3 regions of the Ureibacillus sp. FSL K6-2830 genome follow, and region 3 is predicted to be linked to each of the others. Evidence: riboswitches for the same ligand, from Rfam matches in the RefSeq annotation. Region 3 holds a riboswitch; each other region holds the start of a gene.
What was found. Region 3 has a riboswitch for cobalamin ahead of NSU17_RS06970 (ABC transporter substrate-binding protein). Riboswitches for the same ligand answer to the same signal wherever they lie in the genome.
Positions count from the first base shown of each region.

Region 1: linked by a shared signal. The riboswitch ahead of NSU17_RS15210 (glutaredoxin family protein) and the one ahead of NSU17_RS06970 (ABC transporter substrate-binding protein) in region 3 are both predicted to bind cobalamin.
Region 2: linked by a shared signal. The riboswitch ahead of NSU17_RS00660 (energy-coupling factor ABC transporter permease) and the one ahead of NSU17_RS06970 (ABC transporter substrate-binding protein) in region 3 are both predicted to bind cobalamin.

Region 1 is NZ_JBBOQR010000001.1:3,063,983-3,068,136, forward strand. Features, by position in the region: gene cobS (adenosylcobinamide-GDP ribazoletransferase) at 1-731, shown strand, start outside; gene NSU17_RS15200 (histidine phosphatase family protein) at 704-1,300, shown strand; gene NSU17_RS15205 (bifunctional adenosylcobinamide kinase/adenosylcobinamide-phosphate guanylyltransferase) at 1,252-1,665, shown strand; cobalamin riboswitch at 1,785-1,971, shown strand; gene NSU17_RS15210 (glutaredoxin family protein) at 2,107-2,337, shown strand; gene nrdI (class Ib ribonucleoside-diphosphate reductase assembly flavoprotein NrdI) at 2,334-2,699, shown strand; gene nrdE (class 1b ribonucleoside-diphosphate reductase subunit alpha) at 2,702-4,154, shown strand, end outside.
Region 2 is NZ_JBBOQR010000001.1:131,030-135,183, reverse strand. Features, by position in the region: gene mce (methylmalonyl-CoA epimerase) at 1-269, shown strand, start outside; gene NSU17_RS00665 (acyl-CoA carboxylase subunit beta) at 288-1,835, shown strand; cobalamin riboswitch at 2,042-2,220, shown strand; gene NSU17_RS00660 (energy-coupling factor ABC transporter permease) at 2,339-3,085, shown strand; gene NSU17_RS00655 (energy-coupling factor ABC transporter substrate-binding protein) at 3,087-3,380, shown strand; gene cbiQ (cobalt ECF transporter T component CbiQ) at 3,377-4,154, shown strand, end outside.
Region 3 is NZ_JBBOQR010000001.1:1,412,950-1,417,103, forward strand. Features, by position in the region: gene NSU17_RS06960 (ABC transporter ATP-binding protein) at 1-385, opposite strand, end outside; gene NSU17_RS06965 (FecCD family ABC transporter permease) at 379-1,449, opposite strand; gene NSU17_RS06970 (ABC transporter substrate-binding protein) at 1,415-2,401, opposite strand; cobalamin riboswitch at 2,543-2,742, opposite strand; gene NSU17_RS06975 (LysE family translocator) at 2,893-3,525, shown strand; partial or broken gene NSU17_RS06980 (IS6 family transposase) at 3,820-4,154, shown strand, end outside.

The DNA of each region.
Region 1 (4,154 bases), 1.7 Mb from region 3:
TTACTTCTTTCCCCATTCGGAAGACACTTCCAATGAATAATAAAACTGTTACAGCGATGTTTGGCACAATGCCTTTCATTAGCTTCTTTATGGGGGTAATCGTTGTACTTGTCATTCTACTGAATGATGTTTATTTCAATTTTACTCCACTTTTCTTAGCAATTATCATTGTCATTATCAATATTATGATGACGGGTGGGTTGCATCTCGATGGTTGGATCGATTTAAGCGATGCTTATTTTTCTTATAGAGATAAAGAAAAACGACTAGAAATATTAAGCGATTCCCGTATTGGAGCTTTTGGTGCTATTAATCTAGTGCTCATTGTTCTACTGAAAATCGGCATATTTTATGAGTATTTACATCAGCGCCCAACAAACTTTTATTTATTTTTTATCATCATACCTGTCTTATGTCGATTAGCAATATTGATTTATTTCAATCTGTCAGTAAATGTGAAGGAATCTGGATTGGCAGCCTACTTTAAAAAACATGTGAAGGCAAAATCGTTATGGATTTATATTGCGTGTTATATATTCATTATCCTCATAACAGGTTTTGTGTTAAATGAATATAAACTATTTGTTTTAACATTTAGCATGTTTGTGATGACTTGGATTTATCGGCATTGGACATATCGCCATTTTGGCGGAATGACGGGAGACTTGCTAGGTGCTTTATATGAAGGGATGGAATTGGCATTATGGGGAATGCTGTTACTGTTCATTTAATTCGGCATGAAAAAACGAAAGCGAATTTAGAGCGAAAATATATTGGATGGACGAATGAATCGATATACATACAAACAGCAAATTGTCAAGTACCGATTCATACTAAGGATGTATTTGGCAGTGACTTAAAGCGCTGCATAGAAACAGCGCAACTTTATTTCCCCGAGGCAAAATACCATCCTTTTTTTCAATTAAGGGAATTACATTTTGGAGATTTTGAAATGAAAACTTATGATGAATTAAAAGATAATCCAGCGTATCGGCAGTGGATTGATTCACCAGAGAAAGCTGCGCCACCAAATGGTGAATCTTTTGTTTCGTTTAAAGAACGGATTTTAAATTGTTTTCATCAAATCGTGAGCTGTGGTGGAGAATATGTGTTTGTTGTCCACGGTGGTGTCATTCGTGTTATCCTATCGAAATTTCAAAAAGAGAAAAGTTTTCAAGATGTTATTGCACAGCATCGGATGATTTATACCCTATGTTGGGATGATATTGAATCTTTGAAAGGGGGAAGAGAATGCAATCAGTTATTGGAGGCGCCTATAATGGTAAACGAAAATTTGTAAGTAACATGTTAAAAGAAATAGGTGCGAATCGCTGTTATTTTTATGAAGGCGAAATACCGGAAGGCCCTTTTACAAAAGATGAATACGTTATTATAGGTAGTTTTGAAAAAATGATTTTGCTCGTCCCGGATTTATCGGAAGATGAAATCGTATCACAAATAATGGGGAAATTAATGAATTTAGATTATAAGACAAACCTAATTTGTATTTGTACGGATATCGGACGTGGAATAGTGCCGCTTTCAAAAGAGGATCGTCATTTGAGAGATACTTGTGGTAGATTGTATCAACAACTTTTTGAGAAAAGTGAGAAAGTCATTCGCGTTTGGTATGGTATTCCTGAGATATTAAAAGAGGAAAATTAACCAACCGTTCTTAAGTTCTACGTATCGAGTGAATGATTTTAGTAGATACTGTATCATTTACCAAATAAGCTTGTAATTAACAATACTACATGTTACAATGAAACACGAAAACACAATATATAGCATTTCGTTTATTAGGTTCTACTATATATAGTAGATTAAAAGGGAAGTCAGTGAAAATCTGACGCTGTCCCCGCAACTGTAATTGCTGACGAAAAGTTCAAATCCACTGTACAAATTTGTATGGGAAGGGAACTTGGAGGATGAAGCATAAGCCAGGAGACCTGCCTAATAAACGTGAATTGCTCATTTCTTCGGGGGCTAGGAAATGGAAGCAAGACGGTCCATTTCCTAGTACCTGACTGTTTCCATTTCAAAGCCATACCGAAAAAGGTATGGCTTTTTTATTTTCATAAAAGAATGGTAGAAAGGGAGAAGGAAATGAAATTATATTCAAAAAAAGTTTGCCCAAAATGTTTGTTGATGAAATACGAATTAAATCAACTTGGTTATGAAGGGAAATATGAAGAAATTTTGATTGATAACAATGAAGAAGCGAAAGAAAAATTATTGAATGCTGGATTCCTTTCTGTCCCTGTAATCGAAATCGATGGAGAGCTAATGGATAACATAGAAAATATAAAAAAATTCATTAGCAGGATCACAGTATGATTGCTTATGCTTCTCGAACGGGCAACGTGCGTTTTATCGTTCATCAATTAGAATTACCCCACATTGAAATTCGCGATGATCTTATTTTGAATGAACCCTTCTTATTGTTCACCTATACCGATGGATTAGGCGAAGTACCACGAAACGTGGAAACGTTTTTACAACATAATGTTCGTTTCTGTAAGGGTGTTATTGCAAGTGGGAACTCGAATTTCGGCCATGCTTATTTTTGCCGTTCTGCTCATTTGATTAACGAAAGGTACGGAATTCCCATTGTTCAAAAGATAGAATTACGCGGATTTCAGAAAAATTATGATGCCATAATTGATTATTATAACAGAGTAATTCAAAAGGAGATTTAGTGATGAAAAGCTATTTAACTTTGAATAATGAAATTTTGAATCACTACCACCAAACAGGAAAAATTGATTTAGAGAAAGATCGAGAGGCTACTCGTCAATATTTTATCGAACATGTTAATCAGAAAATGCGGAAGTTTTCTAGTTTGGAAGAAAAGATTCGCTTTTTCATTGAAGAAGGATATTATGAGAAAGAATTTTTACAAAAATATTCTTTCGAATTTATAAATAAAATTTTTGACATTGCGTATTCTTATCGTTTTCGATTTCAGACATTTATGAGCGCGAGCAAATTTTTTGAAAGTTACGCAATGAAAAGTCGAGATGGAAAAGAAATTTTAGAAACTTATGAGGATCGGATGAGCATTATCGCCTTATATTTAGCGAATGGTGATGAATTGTTGGCAGAAAAAGCAATTCGTGCGATGATGGAGGCTTTTCAACCAGCAACACCAACCACACTGAATAGCGGTAAAAAAGCGCGTGGGGAATTGGTAAGTTGTTTTAAATTATCCATGGATGATTCGATGAATAGCATTGCAGAAAACCTCGGTTATTGTTTAGAACTCTCAAGGCTTGGCGGAGGGGTAGGGGTAAATTTAACGGATTTAAGACCTTTGGGTGATCCGATAAAAGGTATCGCCAATCGGGCAAGCGGTGTTATGCCCGTTGCAAAATTATTAGAAAATGCCTTTTCTTATTCCAATCAATTAGGACAACGGAATGGTTCAGGTGTTGCTTATTTAAATATTTTCCACGCGGATATTGAAGAATTTATTTCTTCTAAGAAGCCGAATGCCGACGAAAAAATTCGGTTACAAACTTTATCGACTGGTGTCATTATTCCAGATATATTTTTTGAACTGATGAAAAAAGATGAAGATATCGTTCTTTTTAGTCCTTATGATATTTATCGAGAATACGGAAAAAGAATGTCTGAAATAAGCATAACGGAAATGTACGGGGAGTTGTTGAACAACCCAAATATACGAAAGTTAAAGCAAATCAATGCTAGAAAACTATATACGGAAATCAAAAAGAGCCAATTCGAATCCGGATATCCTTTTGAAATATTTGATGATAATGTAAATAAACAACATCCACTAAAAAAACTTGGAAGAGTCAAAATGTCCAACCTCTGTACTGAAATTTTACAAGTTCAACAAACGAGCATCATTAATGATCAAGATACACCAAATGAATATGGATTAGACGTATCTTGCAATCTTGGATCATTAGATATTCACCATGCGACAAAGTTTCATCATTTTGAAGAGTTAGTAGATACAGCCATGCGTTTGTTAACACAAGTGTCTTTAATGACCAATATAAAAAACGTTCCATCTGTAAAAAAAGCAAACCAGATGATGCATTCTGTCGGATTAGGTGTTATGAATTTGCACGGACATCTTGTAACTCAAAATATATTATATGGTTCAAAAGAATCAATTGAATTTA
Region 2 (4,154 bases), 1.3 Mb from region 3:
TTATCGATGCTGGGAATGTACATATTGAATTATTACAACCCTTAAGTGAAGAAGGGGCGATTTATAACCATATACAAAAACGTGGAGAAGGAATTCAACACATTTGTTTCAGTGTAGATAATATTCGAGAAAAAATGGCTGAATTAAAAGAAAAGGGAGTTCGCCTTCTGTCTGAAGAGCCTATACCTGCAGCTGGGGGAGCTGAAGCATGCTTTATTCATCCAAAAGATAGTTTTGGAGTTTTATATGAACTATATGAAAAAAAGTGATAAAGGGGTTAAGGAATCATGGATATGTTAGATAAAATCGATGAAATGTATGACCGAAAAAGAGAGATTTATTTAGGCGGTGGGGACAAGCGCATTGAAAAGCAACATGAAAAAGGTAAGCTAACAGCACGTGAACGTATTGATCTATTACTAGATGAAGGCACTTTCGTTGAAATAAATCCATTTATTAAACATAGAGTAACAGATTTCGGCATGGGTGAACAAAATGGCCCTGGTGACGGTGTTGTAACTGGATACGGTAAAGTGAATGGCCGTCCTGTTTATTTATTTGCTCAAGATTTCACAGTATTCGGCGGTGCATTAGGAGAAATGCACGCGAAAAAAATTGCTGCAGTGATGGATTTGGCTGCAAAAAATGGAGCGCCATTCATCGGCATCAATGACTCTGGCGGTGCCCGTATTCAAGAAGGAGTATTATCATTAGACGGTTATGGCCACATCTTCTATCGCAACTCGATTTATTCTGGGGTTATTCCACAAATTTCTGTGATTATGGGTCCATGTGCTGGCGGTGCTGTATATTCTCCAGCAATTACAGACTTTATTTTAATGGTGGATAAAACATCCCAAATGTTCATTACTGGTCCGAAAGTAATTGAAGCGGTTACAGGAGAAAAAATTTCATCAGAAGATTTAGGCGGTTCAAAAGTGCATAACACAATTAGCGGTAACGCTCATTTCCGCGCCCCTTCTGAAGAAGAAGCGATTGAACAAATTAAGAGATTATTAAGCTATTTACCACAAAGTAATAAAGAAAAAGCACCAAAATTACCACGCCCTGAAGGAGACGATTGGCGTCCTGAATTAATTGACGTTGTTCCAATTGAACCTACACGTCCTTACGATGTTCGTAAAGTAATTGAACAAGTGGTGGATGAAGGTTCCTTCATGGAAGTGCATTCTGAATTTGCGAAAAACATTGTTGTAGGATTTGCTCGTATTGCTGGACAATCTGTTGGATTAGTTTGTAACCAACCAAAGGCCTTAGCAGGTGGTCTTGATATTGACTCATCCGATAAAGCTGCCCGTTTCATTCGCACTTGTGATGCATTCAATATTCCAATCATTACATTTGAAGACGTATCAGGATTCTTCCCTGGCGTTAAACAGGAACATGGCGGTATCATTCGTCACGGTGCTAAAATCTTATATGCTTATTCTGAAGCAACCGTTCCAAAAATTACAGTCATTTTACGAAAAGCATATGGTGGAGCATACGTTGCGCTAAATTCAAAAGCCATTGGTGCAGATTTAGTATTCGCTTGGCCAAATGCAGAGATAGCCGTAATGGGTGCTGCTGGTGCTGCTAACATCATCTTTGCGAACGAAATTGCAAATTCAGAAGATCCGGAAGCTACACGTCAAGCAAAAATTGAGGAATATAAAGAAAAATTTGCTAATCCATATGTTGCTGCTTCACTTGGAATGGTTGATGATGTAATCGATCCAAGAGAAACTCGCATTAAGTTAATTCAAGGATTAGAAATGCTTGAAAATAAAGAAGAATCAAGACCTAAGAAAAAACACGGAAATATTCCGCTATAATTGTGAAAGTTTCCAATTACGTACCATTAGAAGCACAAGCTAATCCCAGTTTGTACTTCGATTTTTCCAAAAATTCAAATTGGTTCTAACAATATTTCATATCAAAAGGTAATGAATATTATATGAATTTAGTAATTATTTTGTCTTATTTATAGAAAGATATAGAAATTTTTCAAACAATATGCTACAATTCAACTAAATTTCAACAACTGAATAATCTATACGGTGCTAATGAAAATTAGCTTAAAAGGGAAACTAGTGAGAATCTAGTGCGGTCCCGCCACTGTGAAGAGGAGCTCAAAATCAAATGCCACTGTGCAAACGGGAAGGCGATTTTGTAGCGATGACTCTAAGCCAGGAGACCTGCCGTATGGAGTGGATGGTAGTGTCCTACGAGGATAGGTACACGAATAGGCATGATTGGATTATTATGTCTTATTGTGGGACACTGCTAGTTTGGCAGTGTTTTTTTATTTTCAAATTTTCATTTTAGGAGGAATTTTATGAAAGTCTCAATCAAAATACTTTACTTTCTAGCAGTATTATTAATCATTCCTAATACAGCTTTTGCTATGCATATCATGGAAGGTTTTTTACCAATCAAGTGGGCAATATTTTGGTGGCTCCTTACATTCCCTTTTTTAATCATTGGATTAAAGAAAATGAGTAGTTTAGTAAAGAGAAATGCTGAGACGAAGTTATTACTAGGTTTATCGGGTGCATTCACTTTTGTATTATCCGCATTAAAAATTCCTTCGGTTACGGGAAGTTGTTCTCATCCTACGGGTGTTGGATTAGGAACCGTATTATTTGGACCATTTGTAATGAGTGTTTTAGGTACCATCGTGTTATTATTCCAATCATTATTATTAGCCCATGGAGGTTTAACAACGCTTGGCGCCAATGCGTTTTCGATGGCGATTGCTGGACCTTTTATCGCCTATGGAGTATTTAAAGGCTTCAATAGGATCGGTTTGCCCTTTACTCTAGCAGTTTTCTCAGCAGCAACATTAGCAGATTTAGGTACATATGTCATTACATCTATTCAACTTGCACTAGCCTTTCCATCTGAAGTTGGTGGAATTTTCGCTTCATTTGTAAAGTTTGCTGGCGTATTCGCTGTTACACAGGTACCATTAGCAATTATTGAAGGATTGATTTCAGTAATGGTGATGAATTTCTTATTGAAATACAACGAAAGAGAATTAAAGTTACTTCAAGTACTAAAGAAACCCCAGGAGGTGAAGTAAAATGTTAAAAAAGAATATGCTTTTATTAATTTTGATCATTTTTTTAATGATTGTCCCGCTGATTGTTAACGGAGATGCAGAATATGGTGGTGCAGATGGAGAAGCGGAAGGATTAATTACAGAACTGAACCAATCCTATGAACCATGGTTTTCAAGTATTTGGGAGCCTCCTAGTGGTGAAATAGAAAGTTTATTATTCGTACTACAAGGAGCAATCGGTGCAGGGTTCATTGGTTACTTTATAGGATATATGCGAGGCCGGAATAGGGGCGGGAATGCAGAGATACAGAAATGAGAATGTTAGAATATTTCGCTTATCAATCACCTTTAAGAAATAAACACCCAATCGAAAAAATGGGATTTGCTCTTATTCCATTAATATTGAATATCGTATTTCAACATGTTCTTACATCCATATTCATATTTTGCATCATGACAGTTATTACTTTAATAATCGGAAAAGTTCCGATTCGCGTATATTTGAAGTTATTGCTTATTCCAGTGGTATTTCTAATTTCAAGTATACTAGTCATTTTACTCAATTTTTCAACTAACCCTATAGAAGGTGCCATTTTTCAATCTATTATTGGTCCCGTCACGATTTCAATTTCGATAACGAGTGTTGAAAAGGCATTGATGCTATTTGTTGTTGCTTTATCGAGTATTAGTTGTTTGTATTTTTTAATTTTATCTACGACGATTCAAGATTTTCTATATGGATTAAGGTGTTGTAAAGTACCAACTACTTTATTGGATTTAATTGCATTAATGTATCGATTTATATTTATATTTCTTGATTCCAGCAGGACAATCTATCTTGCACAAATAGCAAGGTTAGGTCACAGTTCTTTATTAAATTCTATCAAATCAATTGGACTTATAATCAGTGCTTTGTTTATTAAGGTATTTCAAGAAATGAAAGACTTAAATAATGCGATAAATGCAAGAAGTGTAGATGGCTATTCAGCAGTCATTTCAAGAGAACTTCATTTTTCAACAAGTAGTTGGATATTTACGTTGTTAGTGAATTTGTTCATTATCGTCTTTTATTTCACCGTTGGGAGAGTTG
Region 3 (4,154 bases):
TTACTTTCGTTAGTTCCATTACTTCTTCAATTATATGCCAATCTTTTTTTGATAAATTTTTCAATATTCCTTTTTGATGAGGGTATCGCCCAAGACTGACGATTTCTTCAACTGTATAGTCAAAAGAAACAGAAGTTTCTTGGGAAAGAACTGCGATTTTCTTTGCTTTTTCTAATTTTGAATAAGATGAGAGATCCTTACCCGATAACAATACTTTCCCCTTTTGAATAGGCAACTGACCGGTAATTAATTTAAAGAGCGTTGTTTTTCCGCTTCCATTTGGGCCGAGAAGGGCAAAAAAATCACCATTTTGTACTTCTATATCAATATTTCTTAGGATTGGGTTATTGCTATATCCACCCGTCACATTTTGAATCTTTAGCATCTATTTTTGCCCCTTCCAATCTTTTCTCTTATTAGCAGAAACGCAAATACCGGTGCACCGATAATCGCTGTTATAACTCCAATTGGCAATTCTCGCGGTGCAATAACAATTCGAGCCAGCAAATCCGCAAACATTAGAAAAGTACCACCAATGATAAATGACAACGGTAATACATGTCGATGATTTGGTCCAACAAGGAGTCGTACAAGATGAGGGATGACGAGACCAACAAAACCAATGGAACCAGAAACAGCAACCGATGCACCAGTTAATAACGATGCACCAATTAATATCATAGTCTTGCCTCTTTTGACATTGACACCAATATGATCTGCAGCCTCTTCACCAAGTGCAAAGGCATTTAATTCTCGAGAATGAATTAACAAAATGAATGTCCCCAATATCATAAACGGGATGATGAGTTGTATGTATTCCCAACCTCTCATTCCAACGCTCCCATATAACCAATAAAGAATTTGGGTCATTGCATCTCGATCTCCCAATGAAATGATTAGAGAGACAATGGCACTGATAAAGGAACTGACGATAATACCTGCAAGCACAATCGTTTCGATTGCTAAACTTCTACTGCTTAGCCTTACCAACCCAAATACAATTAATAAAGTGATAAAACCACTTACAATTGCGACGATTGGAAGCGTAAAATTTCCTAATCCTATTATGGTAACTTGGAAAAATATAACTAACACTGCTCCTAAAGAGGCGCCTGATGATACACCAATTGTATATGGATCTGCTAATGGATTTCGTAAAAGGCCTTGGAAAGCAGCCCCCGCTAGCGATAGGGATGCCCCAACACAAAAGGCAAGGATGACTCTCGGCAATCGAATATTCCAAATAATCATTTCCTCATTTTTTGGTACTTCCATCCAAGTGATATGGAGGGTTTTCTCAAATATTATGTGGATAATTTTTTCCACAGCAACGGGTACACTGCTTATAAATAAACCTAAAATGATTGCCGCGGCAAAAAGAATACCACTCCCTACATAAATCCAACCAATTTTATTATTCAAAAATTTCAGGATAAATAAGTTTCGCAAGAGTCTCGACTCCTTCAATTAAACGAGGGCCTGGTCTTGTTACTGTATCACTGTCCACATCGTAAACTTCGCCATTTTTTACCGCAGGAACCGCTTGCCAACCATTACGAGCAAGTACTTGTTCCTTTGGATTCTCTATATAATGGCCGTATGTCGTTATAATCACATCCGGGTTTAATTTTACTATTTCTTCCTCATTCATCTTTACCCATCCTACTTGATCACCTGCTACGTTAATGGCTTGGATGGATTCTAACATTTCATGCATAAAGGTATTTTTTCCAGTCGTAAAAATATCTGGTTCTGGTGATACTTCAACCCAAACTCTTTTTTTATCTACAACGGCTTTCGCTTTCTCTTTAATGGCTTCATGACGTTTTTTCATATCAGCAATAATCTCTAAAGCTTTATCTTTTGTTCCAGTGGCTAAACCAATCATTTCAATGTTTTCATAAACATCTTCAAAAGATGTTGCACTACCAACGACGATGGTTTGAATACCCGCCTCTTCAAATTGTTTTAATACTGTCGGATGAGCTTTGTAATGATAATCTGTCACTAGTGCTATATCTGGAAGGAGAGATAGAACTAGCTCCACATTAATGTCCTGTCCTCCCACCTTTGTAATATTTTCTGTTTCAGCCGGGTAATTACAATAATCTGAAACACCGATTATTTTGTCGCCCAATCCTAAGGCGAAAGCAATCTCCGTATTACTTGCTTGGATGGATACGATTGTTTCAGGTTCTTCTTCAATCGTTATTTCTCTTCCTGCATCATCCGTTAGTGTTACTGGGAAATCAGCTTTCTTTGTTGTTTCCGTTTCCTCTGTCCCAGTTCCACCTGCTTGCTCATTCTTTTCTTTGCTTTCTTTGTTACCACAACCGGCAATGATTGTGATGCTTAATAATAGAACCACTGCTAGAAGTATTGCTCGATTCCACTTCAACATCTTTTATCTCCTCCTTTTTTTGAAAACAAAAAAAACGCTTCTCCTTCTCGAAAAGCGTTGTAAAAAGCAGATATGTATGTGAATTCTGTATGCATGACCCGAAAAAGGCCTCTGCTTTTTAAACTCTCCTTTCCTCGAAGGATGTTTAAATACAAATAGGCAGGTCTCCTGACTTACGGGTCATCGGTTTGTTACTCCTTCCCATGTTCAACAACACAGTGGATAATTGCAACTACCTACCCGATTACAGTGGCGGGACCGTGTTGGATTTTCACCAACTTCCCTCTTAGTCTTAAATGTAATGAATTTACATTTAAGAAACCTATTTGTTTGTTATTCAATTATTCGTTCTAGTGCCATTATAGTAGAATAACCGTACCTTGTAAAATAATTGTTTTTTATCTTGCTTCTGGCCATTGAAAAAAACACTAATACTGAATACAATTTAACAATAAATATTCTGAAATTTCGTGTTCGAAAGGAATGAAATGATGGAAAACTTTTTTCTATTTGTTTTGATGTGTGTTTTGTTAATCCTTTTACCTGGCCCTGATTTTGCCATCGTCACTAAAAACACTGTTACTCGTGGCAAATTTGGCGGAATGAAAACTGCTTTAGGTACTTGTTGTGCCCTGCTAATTCACACTACTGCCGCGATATTAGGATTATCTGCGCTCATTGTAAAATCAGCCTTTTTATTTTCTATTTTTAAGTATGTTGGAGCCATTTACTTAATTTATCTTGGAATTAAAACTTTTTGGTCTTTGAGAAAAAAGAAAGATGAAGTAGAGGTAGAATTTGTGCAAGAAGGTACATTGAGTAATACATCTTGTTTCAAACAAGGATTTTTAACTAATATATTAAACCCTAAAGTTGCACTATTTTTCTTAACCTTCTTCCCTCAATTTGTAAATACTAGTAGCGATACATTTATGCCGTTCCTTATTATGGGAATTACTTATACCATTCTTACGGCCCTGTGGTTCATTTTCTATATTTATTTAATCGATCATATTAGTGCATTTATAAAAAATGCTCGCACTCAAAAAGTTATCGAAGGAATTACTGGTGCCATCTTGATTGGTTTTGGTTTAAGACTTGCCCTTGAAAAAGCCAACCCATAATAATTGAGACCCTCGAATTAGTCGAGGGTCTTTGTTTTATTAGCGGATAAAAATTTATGAAATGAATGTCTACGGCTCACGTTAAAAATACAAATTTAAGCGGTATCAGCAAAACAAATTTCTCATAAAAACACCCCTCTTCCCGAAAGCGTATTGTCAAAAATTTATAGATAAAATCTAGATGATTTATTGATATATAAGGTTTTATAAACAAAAAACTTGCCACCCCCTTAAAATTAGGGTATTTATGAGGTAACCACACACTCAAAAATCCCTAATGAAGGAAGTGACAAGTTGTTACCTCAATTATTAACCTATTTGCTTGAATATATCAAGTACCAAGATCAAATGATTCGAACATTACTTACCCTTCTGATTGGAAAAAACATGTTTGATAAGCCAACTGAAAAGCCTGTCAATAAGCCTTATCAAAAACTCCAGGTGGATGAGCTGCCAATCATTGAAACTCTACAAAAGCTTGATTATCAAATTCTTCTCAAAGAATATTTGGAGAAGAACGGGAAACCTCTCAAACCTGTTCAGAGACGCTCCAATTCAAAAGGTAAAGTACCTTATCAATGCAAGGTGTGTGCGTGTCTGTTTAATAAAAAGAATCAATATGCCAAGGA